DNA from 3 places in the Bacillus sp. JJ864 genome. Region 2 is predicted to be linked to each of the others. Evidence: riboswitches for the same ligand, from Rfam matches in the RefSeq annotation. Region 2 holds a riboswitch; each other region holds the start of a gene.
What was found. A riboswitch is a leader RNA that binds a small molecule or an ion and turns the genes downstream of it on or off. The one in region 2 is predicted to bind S-adenosylmethionine.
Positions count from the first base shown of each region.

Region 1: another riboswitch for S-adenosylmethionine. It lies ahead of mtnW (2,3-diketo-5-methylthiopentyl-1-phosphate enolase); the one in region 2 lies ahead of V7024_RS01005 (bifunctional homocysteine S-methyltransferase/methylenetetrahydrofolate reductase).
Region 3: another riboswitch for S-adenosylmethionine. It lies ahead of V7024_RS19125 (YezD family protein); the one in region 2 lies ahead of V7024_RS01005 (bifunctional homocysteine S-methyltransferase/methylenetetrahydrofolate reductase).

Region 1 covers NZ_JBALLY010000001.1:17,481-20,761, forward strand. Annotated here, with positions in the region: partial or broken gene V7024_RS00115 (carbon-nitrogen family hydrolase) at 1-253, opposite strand, end outside; gene V7024_RS00120 (pyridoxal phosphate-dependent aminotransferase) at 268-1,458, shown strand; SAM riboswitch class I at 1,510-1,616, shown strand; gene mtnW (2,3-diketo-5-methylthiopentyl-1-phosphate enolase) at 1,681-2,925, shown strand; gene V7024_RS00130 (2-hydroxy-3-keto-5-methylthiopentenyl-1-phosphate phosphatase) at 2,922-3,281, shown strand, end outside.
Region 2 covers NZ_JBALLY010000002.1:93,675-96,955, reverse strand. Annotated here, with positions in the region: gene V7024_RS01005 (bifunctional homocysteine S-methyltransferase/methylenetetrahydrofolate reductase) at 1-1,596, opposite strand, end outside; SAM riboswitch class I at 1,842-1,952, opposite strand; SAM riboswitch class I at 2,154-2,273, shown strand; gene V7024_RS01000 (methionine biosynthesis PLP-dependent protein) at 2,348-3,281, shown strand, end outside.
Region 3 covers NZ_JBALLY010000135.1:22,700-25,980, forward strand. Annotated here, with positions in the region: gene sat (sulfate adenylyltransferase) at 1-297, opposite strand, end outside; gene V7024_RS19120 (phosphoadenylyl-sulfate reductase) at 325-1,029, opposite strand; gene V7024_RS19125 (YezD family protein) at 1,122-1,265, opposite strand; SAM riboswitch class I at 1,335-1,443, opposite strand; gene lysA (diaminopimelate decarboxylase) at 1,624-2,940, opposite strand; lysine riboswitch at 3,119-3,281, opposite strand, start outside.

The DNA of each region.
Region 1 (3,281 bases), on a different contig from region 2:
ATATCAGGAAGACGCTCTAAATCATAACCTGTTGTCCATAACTCTGGCAATACAATAACATCCGGATTTCCCTTCATCGCCTCGCTTATTTTTTTTTCAGCATGTTCTATATTTTTTTCAACATTACCAAAAGCGATATTCATTTGTACACAAGCAATTTTCATTACTCTTTTCCTTCTTCCTTTTTATTTTTTTCTTTACAAAAAGTTGGAAAGATTATATTATTTGTCACTATAATTGTAACAACTTTCAAAAGAGGTGGAAAGTATGAAACATTTTCAACCTTCCGAGATATTAACATCATTACCAACACAATTTTTTGCTTCTCTTGTCGCAAAAGTAAATGGAGTAATGCAAGCTGGTCATGATGTTATTAACTTAGGACAAGGAAATCCAGATCAGCCAACACCAGCGCACGTCATAACAGCATTACAACGTGCAGCAGAACATCCTATTCATCATAAATATCCGCCATTTCGAGGACATGAAAGTTTAAAAGAGGCTGTCGCTACATTTTATGAGCGTGAATACGGTGTACAATTAAACTCGAAAACAGAAGTAGCTGTTCTATTTGGCGGAAAAGCTGGCTTAGTTGAATTACCTCTTTGTTTTACGAATCCAGGTGATACAGTTCTTGTTCCCGATCCAGGTTATCCAGATTATTTGTCAGGGATAGCCTTAGCAAAAACAAAGATTGCTACAATGCCACTGCTATCAGAAAATCAATTTTTACCTGATTATACAAAGATTGATGCGCAAACTGCTGAACAAGCAAAATTAATGTTTTTAAACTATCCGAACAATCCAACTGGAGCCGTTGCAACAACAAAATTCTTTGAGGAAACTGTATCGTTTGCAAACGAACATAACATTTTAGTCTGTCATGATTTCGCGTATGGGGCGATTGGTTTTGACGCTAAAAAGCCGATTAGTTTCTTACAAATCGATGGAGCAAAAAATGTTGGCATTGAAATTTATACGTTGTCAAAAACGTATAATATGGCAGGATGGCGCATCGCGTTTGCCGTTGGGAATGAAAGTGTTATTGAAACGATTAACGTATTACAAGATCATATGTATGTTAGTATTTTTGGTGCCGTACAAGAAGCTGCTCAAAAAGCGTTATTAAGTCCGCAAACTTGTGTCGATGAACTCGTAGAACGCTATGAATCTCGAAGAAATGCTTTCATTACTGCTTGTCGTTCTATCGGCTGGAATGTCACCTCACCAAAAGGTTCTTTTTTTGCTTGGCTTCCCGTTCCAGATGGCTATACGTCAGAGCAATTTGCTGATGTACTATTAAACCAGGCACACGTTGCTGTCGCTCCAGGCATCGGCTTTGGTCAACACGGAGAAGGCTATGTTCGTGTTGGCTTATTACATTCAGAGGAACGTCTTCAAGAAGCGGTTCAGAGAATTGCCGAGTTAAAAATTTTCAAAAAAACATTGACAACATAAAAATTCTCTGTCAAAATTCAGTTATCAAAAATTTTAAACATTTCCAAATACTTCTTATCAAGAGCTGGTGGAGGGACGAGCCCAATGAAACCCGGCAACCGATCTACTTTATGTAGGCACGGTGCTAATTCTCGCAGCGTTATGCTGACAGATAAGGAGCTGGTTGTAAAAAAACCTCTCCTTAGCTGAGAGGTTTTTTTATTTAACTAGGAGGTTATGAAAATGAGCGGAATAACAGCAACATACTTCATTCATGATGATTCTCATCATTTAAGTCAAAAAGCAGAGCAAATTGCCCTTGGTTTAACAATTGGTTCGTGGACACACTTACCCCACTTATTACAAGAACAATTAAAACGACATAAAGGTTCAGTCGTTAGCGTAGAAAAATTAGAAGAAGATGAAACAACAAACATATATCTTGATAAAAAAGTAACACGCGGACTTATTAAAATTCATTATCCATCCGCTAACTTCACCAATGACTTACCAGCAATATTCACAACTGTTTTCGGAAAATTATCCTTGGATGGAGAAATTAAATTAATTGATTTAGCATTTTCTGATGATATTAAAAAGGTCTTCCCTGGTCCTAAATTCGGTATCGATGAAATACGAAACAATTTGAATGTTCACAATCGCCCTCTTCTCATGAGTATTTTCAAAGGAATGATCGGCCGAAATATCGGTTATTTAAAAACACAACTTCGCGATCAAGCAAGCGGCGGTGTCGACATTGTAAAAGATGATGAAATTTTATTTGATAATCCGTTAACACCACTGTCAGAACGCATTCACACCGGAAAAGAAGTATTGCAATCTGTTTATGAAACATACGGGCATAAAACGTTATATGCCGTTAATCTTTCAGGACGGACTTATGATTTAAAAGAAAAGGCAAAACAAGCCGTTGCTGCTGGAGCTGATCTATTACTTTTCAATGTATTCGCATATGGACTTGATGTGTTGCAAGCTTTAGCGGAAGACAATGATATTTCTATCCCAATTATGGCACATCCAGCAGTAAGCGGAACTTACATAGCATCTAAATTATATGGATTTTCTTCTTCTTTATTACTTGGCAAGCTTCTTCGCTATGCTGGTGCAGATTTCTCGCTATTTCCATCACCGTATGGAAATGTCGCTTTAAAACAAGAAGAAGCACTTTATTTAGCCAAAGCACTTACAGATGAAAATGAACCGTTTAAGCGGAGCTTTCCTGTTCCATCTGCTGGCATTCATCCAGGACTTGTTCCACTTCTCATTCGTGACTTCGGTGCGGAATGTGTCATTAATGCTGGCGGCGGTATTCACGGACATCCATCCGGAGCACAGGGGGGCGGAAAAGCATTTCGAGCTGCTATCGATGCAGCGTTAACCAACACGCCGCTTCATAAGAGTGAGGATTCTTATTTACAAGCTGCTTTGCGCTTATGGGGCAATCCAGCTAAAGAGGTGCAAGCATGAGCATGCAAATTTTTTGTGATTTCGATGGCACAATTACAAATAACGATAATATTGTTGCCATTATACAAAAATTTGCACCACTTGAGGCAGAAACAATTAAACAACAAATTTTATCACAAGAACTTTCTATTCAAGAAGGTGTAGGGAAAATTTTTTCTCTATTACCTACAAGTTTACAAGATAAAATTACAGCTTTTATTAAGGAAACTGCCGTCATTCGGACTGGATTTGCAGAATTTGTACAGTTTTTGCGAGAGCATAATATCACACTTTATATCATTTCAGGAGGAATGGACTTTTTTGTTTATCCTCTTCTCGAAGGACTTGTTGATTTTGAATATATTTACTGTAATACA
Region 2 (3,281 bases):
TAAAAAGTCTGCATTTCGTTTACTTACAAGCGGCATAATTCCAATAAAAATTGGCTGTTCGATATGCTTCGTTGCTTCATATACATTTCGAATGACTGCCGCATCATAAATGGGTTGCGTTAAAAAATACTCCGCACCAGCTGCAATTTTTTTCTCCATACGTTTTACAGCGGCCTCGATATGCCTAACATGCGGATTAAAAGCCCCGCCAATCGAAAAATGGGTAGCTGCTCCAATTGTTTTTCCTAAAATAGAACGGCCATTGTTCATTTCCTTAATCATTTTAATGAGTTCTATCGAAGACAAGTCATATACAGATGTTGCACCAGGAAAATCACCAACCCGCGCAGGATCTCCGGTTAATGCCAATACTTCCTCCATACCGAGTGCTGCTAATCCAAGTAAATGAGACTGCAGCCCAATCACATTATGATCACGACACGTTAAATGAGTTAATATAGGGATATCATGCTTTGTTAATAACGCTCCCATTGCCATATTTGATACACGAGGCGATGCTAATGAATTATCTGCTAACGTAATCGCATCTGCTCCGGCACGCTTCAACGCCTTTGCTCCTTCAAAAAATCTCTGTGTATCCAACGTTTTAGGCGGATCTAGCTCAACAATCACCGTCGTTTCCTTTTTCGCTTTTTCTGCTAATGTAATTCGATCCACTACATTTACACGCTGCGTTGTTATTACTTCCGCTCGCTTTACAACTTCTTTGGCTGTAACAGGGTACTCATTTTCAAGCGCTCGCTTCATCGCTTCGATATGGGCAGGAGTTGTACCACAACAGCCTCCTAGAAGCCTAACGCCTTGCTTAATAAATGCCGGCGCCATCTCTTCAAAATAAGCCGGGCTTCCTTCGTATACGTAACGACCTTCTACATATTTAGGAAGACCAGCATTTGGATACGCAGATAAGTAACCATATTTAGGAATTTCTATCGTTTTAAACGATTCAATCATATGAAGCGGTCCTAACTGGCAATTTAATCCGACCACATTTGCACCGTACTCTATAAGCTGCTTCAATACATCATCCACACTATTTCCGTTTTGAGTTGTACCAGCTTCGTGAAGGGCAAGCTGCGCAATAAGAGGGACATTTGTTTGCTTACTTAATACTTTCACTGCATGAAGTAATTCAAACTCATCGTAAAACGTTTCTAATAATAGCCCATCCACACTTTCTTCTAATAGGGCATCTGCTTGCTCTAAGAGCATAAATTCGCGCTCCATATCAGTGGTTGTAACTGCTCCAATATGTTTCATTCCACCGATGGTCCCAACGATTGCATTCTTTTCTGTTACAGCTTCTTTTGCATGTCTTACAGCGGCTCGGTTAATTTTCTTTACGCGATCCTCAAGACCGTACATGCGAAGTTTCCCTTCGTTTGCTCCATATGTATTGGTTTGAATAACATCTGCCCCTGCTGCAACATATTGTTTATGAATCGAAATAATCCGTTCTGGTTCAGATACATTCAATTCTTCAAAGCAACTTTGTAAACCATGAGAATACAGCAACGTTCCCATCGCTCCATCCCCAATCACAATTCCTCTTTGCAATAAATCTAGTAATTTCACATGTCTCCCTCTCTTCAGTCAATATATAAATCTATTTTGCTTTTTCGACATATAAGTCACTTCTATGCAAAACAAAACCTACAGTCGCTTTCTCCTTTTGTTTTAAACCTTATATGTGGCAGGAAAAGGCCCTGACCGCTTCTATACATGGCCAGACGCTCTCGTCCCCCCAGAAAGAAAGGGGTTTTTAATTTGTATTTATATAAAAACCCCCTCTTCTTAATGAAGAGGGGGTTTTTATCCTCCTCTTATCATTCAGAACGCTTTGTTCCGCAGGTCTTAGCACCGTTTCAAACATGTTGTTTGAAGGTTGCTGGGTTTCACAGGGCCTTTCCCTCCACCACTCTTGATAAGAGTTTCATTCAATTATGTTTTCAAAAAGCGAACATCATCCGTTCACTTATTAACAATCTTTGTTAATTTTTTTACTAATTTAGCATGTTAAAGTACGAAAGTCAACAAAAAGAAAGAAAAATAAAATTATTCAAAAAATAGTTGCGTTTCTTTCTAAATTTATTGTAAAGTAAAAAACATAATTAAAAACTTCATATTTCGAATTCTTATCGAGAGAGGTCGAGGGACTGGCCCAATGACGCCTCAGCAACCATTAACAAGCTTTTTATTTGTTAATAAGGTGCTAATTCCAGCAAATTGAGAAATGATTTGACAGATAAGAAGAAGACTATATTCGTCATAAAAAAGCCTTCTTCTTAGAAGGCTTTTTTATTTTGCACTAAGGAGGAATTTTATTATGTCTACAATCGAAACAAAGCTTGCCCAAATTGGAAATCGCAGTGAAACAACAACTGGAGCAGTCAATCCACCCGTTTACTTCTCCACAGCTTATCGCCACGAAGGAATTGGAAAGTCAACTGGGTTTGATTATTCCCGAACTGGAAACCCAACACGCCTTTTATTAGAGCGTGCAATCACTGACTTAGAACAAGGTGAACAAGGCTATGCCTGTAGCTCAGGAATGGCTGCTGTTCTTCTTGTCCTTTCATTATTCCGCTCTGGTGACGAACTGATTGTATCTGAAGATTTATACGGCGGAACATATCGTTTATTTACAGAGCACGAGCAAAAATGGGATGTTCGATGTAGATATGTAGATACGCAGCATATAGAAGAAATTGAAAAAGCAATTTCACCGAAAACAAAAGCCATTTTCATAGAAACACCAACAAATCCACTTATGCAAATAACCGACATTGCCGCAGTTGCTGCCGTTGCAAAGCGGCACGACCTGCTCCTTATTATTGATAACACATTTTACACACCCTATTTACAACAACCATTAACAATAGGAGCTGATATTGTCCTGCATAGCGCTACAAAGTATTTAGGTGGTCATAATGACGTATTAAGCGGACTCGTTGTTGCAAAAGGGGCAAAATTATGCGAAGAACTCGCTCACTATCACAACGCATCTGGAGCTGTGTTAAGCCCATTTGATTCTTGGCTTTTAATACGCGGCATGAAAACATTAGCGCTGCGCATGAGGCAGCACGAAGAGAATGCAAAAGCAATTGTTTCTTATTTACAAGAAGAAGAAGCGATAACCGATGTGTATTATCCAGGAAAAGGCGGTATGATCTCTTTTAAACTACGAGAAGAAGCATGGATTGATCCGTTCTTGCAATCACTTTCTCTTATTACGTTCGCAGAAAGTCTTGGCGGTGTAG
Region 3 (3,281 bases), on a different contig from region 2:
AGTCACTCCTTCTTTTACGAGCCTAACTTCTTCTCCTACTTGCAATTCTTTCGCTTTTTCTTCTGTTATAGACAATGTAATTGGAATGCTCCATACCTCTCCATCTGTTAATCTCATTTCCTCGACTACGGACGTATAATCGCTTTCCCCTAAAAAACCAGTAAGCGGACTATATCCACCGATAGCAATAAGCTCTAAATCACTTAATGCCACTCCATCCAACTCAATTTCCTTTACAATATGTGCTGTTTCATATGTTGTATCAATTCGATTCACTAATGTTTTTCTATCACTCATTCTCTTCTTCTCCTTTTTTATCAGCCTTTATTGATAATGAAGACCACATTCCGTTTTTGTCTTTCCAGCCCACCGTCCATCTCGCAAATCGCCGCCTTCTTGCACCTGCATAGTGCATGTTTTACATCCGATACTCGGATATCCAATATCATGAAGCGGATTGTATGGCAAATTATGCTTGTATACGTAACGCCATACGTCTTTCCAAGTCCAATGAATAAGCGGACAAATTTTTACAGATTGAAAACGATGGTCTTGATTAACAAACTGTATATTTTTTCGCGTTTCAGACTGCTCTCCTCTCAAACCAGATATCCAAGCTTTCCTGCCTGTTAATACTTCTTCTAACGGCTTAATTTTTCTTAATTGACAACAAAGGTTTGGATTATGTTCCCACAATTTATCACCATACTCCTTTGCCTGCTCTTCAAGTGTAAGCTCCGGTTGCTTTTCAATAATCTGCAACTTAGAGTATCGTTCTCGTACTTTTTGGATTAAGTCATACGTTTCTTGAAAATGAACATTTGTATCTAAAAACACAACCTTTGCAGATGGATTTACTTGGTTAATCAAGTGCAGTAAAACCATTCCTTCTATCCCAAAGCTGCATGCATACACAATATCCTGCCCATATTGTTCATAGGCCCAGCGCACCGCTGCTAAAGCACCTCTCGTTTCATCATCCTCTGGAAATGATACAAAATGATCTTTCCATGTTTCATACGTTAACATCGTTCTCCCCCTTCATAAAACCTATACAAAAAGGCGGCTTTAATCTAATTAAAATAGATTAAAGCCGCCTCTAGTTTTTCTAGTCAGCATGCTTATTTCAAGCGCACCTTTTCACTTTTTTCAAGCTGAATCACTTTCCCATCTTGCACAACAATTGTAATTGAACCATATTTCATATCAGCAAGCATTGCTTGAATCTTACTTGCTACTTCTTCAAATTGTCCTTGTACCCCCACGAACAGTCCCCCCTTTTTTCATAAAAAAAATCTTTCCCATTTCGAAAAGACTGTTCCGGTAACGTATCTACCTTATCTTCCAAAATGGATTCCATTTTGCTGGAAGTAGCACCTTACTTTTATAAAGTAGGTTGCCGGGCTTCTTTGGGCCAGTTCCCTCCGCCGCTCTTGATAAGAATTTAATTATAACTGTATTTTAACACGATTCTGAATTTTTTCAATCCTAGTTTTCCGATAAAATTTATTATTTTAAAAGAAGAAGGAGTTGTTCACCTAAAAGACTCCTTCTTCAACTAAACGAGAACGTATTTATCCCGCATTAACAGGCAGTAAGATCCCCACTGATAGAAGTTTCACTTTATACAAATTCCTTTACACGTATGCGATCGTTTCCGATAATATTTTCAAACGATTCCCTCTCAACAACAACATGAGATTTTCCATTTTTCACAAACACAACTGCTGGTCGACGAATGCGATTGTAATTGTTTGCCATCGAATAGCCATATGCCCCTGTACAAGAGATAGCTAAGAGATCACACGAAACAACTTTCGGGAGCGCTATATCCCAAATGAGCATATCCCCGCTTTCGCAACACTTCCCTGCAATGGAAACAACCTCTTCAGCAGATTCATTCGCTCGGTTTGCTAGTAATGCTTCGTAACGCGCTCCGTAAAGTGCCGGTCGAAGGTTATCTGTCATGCCACCATCAACTGATACATATTTCCGAATGCCTGGAATATCTTTAATCGCTCCCACTGTATACAAAGTTGTTCCTGCATCACCAACAATACTACGACCTGGCTCTACCCAAATTTCTGGAAGTGGATATTCACATGCTGTAAATTGCTCGCGTACCGCATCTGTCACAGCTTGCACATATTCGCCAAGAGCAAGCGGTGTATCCCCTTCCGTATAACGAATTCCAAAACCACCGCCGACATTTAATACGGGTGCTACATAATCCATTTCTTTTCTCACTAATTCTAGAAATTTGTGAAGCACTTCAATTGCACGAACAAATCCTGCAGTTTCAAAAATTTGTGATCCTATATGAGAATGAATTCCTAGCACATTGTAATTTGATTTTTCTAATGCACTTTTCATTGCTTGTAATGCATGCCCTGTTGAAATACCAAAACCAAACTTAGAATCATCTTGACCCGTTGTAATATATTCATGCGTATGCGCTTCTACTCCTGGAGTCACACGAAGCAGAACACTGGCAACTTTTCCGTATTCTTTCGCCAAATCATGTAATATTTCTAGTTCTAAAAAATTATCTACAACGAAACACCCAATATTAGCTTCTAGCGCCATTCTCAGCTCTTCTTCTGTTTTATTATTGCCATGAAAATGGATACGTTCAGCTGAAAATCCTGCTTGCAATGCCGTATATAACTCTCCGCTAGACACAACATCCAGCGACATATTTTCTTCCGCAGCTAATCGGCACATTTCCATGCACAAGAACGCTTTGCTTGCATATGCTACTTGATAAGAGAACCCACTCTCTCTAAAAGCACGATGAAATGCACGACATTTCTCACGAATTGCTGCTTCATCATATACATAAAGAGGTGTACCATATGTCGCTGTAAGTTCAGTAGCATCGCATCCCCCAATTTCTAAATGTCCTTGCTCGTTAATGCGGCTTGTGCCGTGTAAATACATGTGAATTCCTCCCTTTTTTCTCAAAACCATCTATTACATCCCTTAGTTGTTCATATTATCCCTAATTAGGTAAACAAAAAACGCGCGGAACAATGTTCACACGCGTTTCTTATTAGAAAAATATAGGATGAAAAAATAAACTTGTGTTATTTTCTCAAATAAGAAACCGCATCAAACATCTCCTAATAGCTCTCCATAAGTCAAAAACTTATGACAGTACTACATTTATTTAATGCAGTCCCAATATATGAATAAGTGGGTATTCATATATTTCGGCGAAAATCCCTTTCAGACTATAATCATGAATACCACTTTATTTCCTATAGCTTACTTTTGATTAT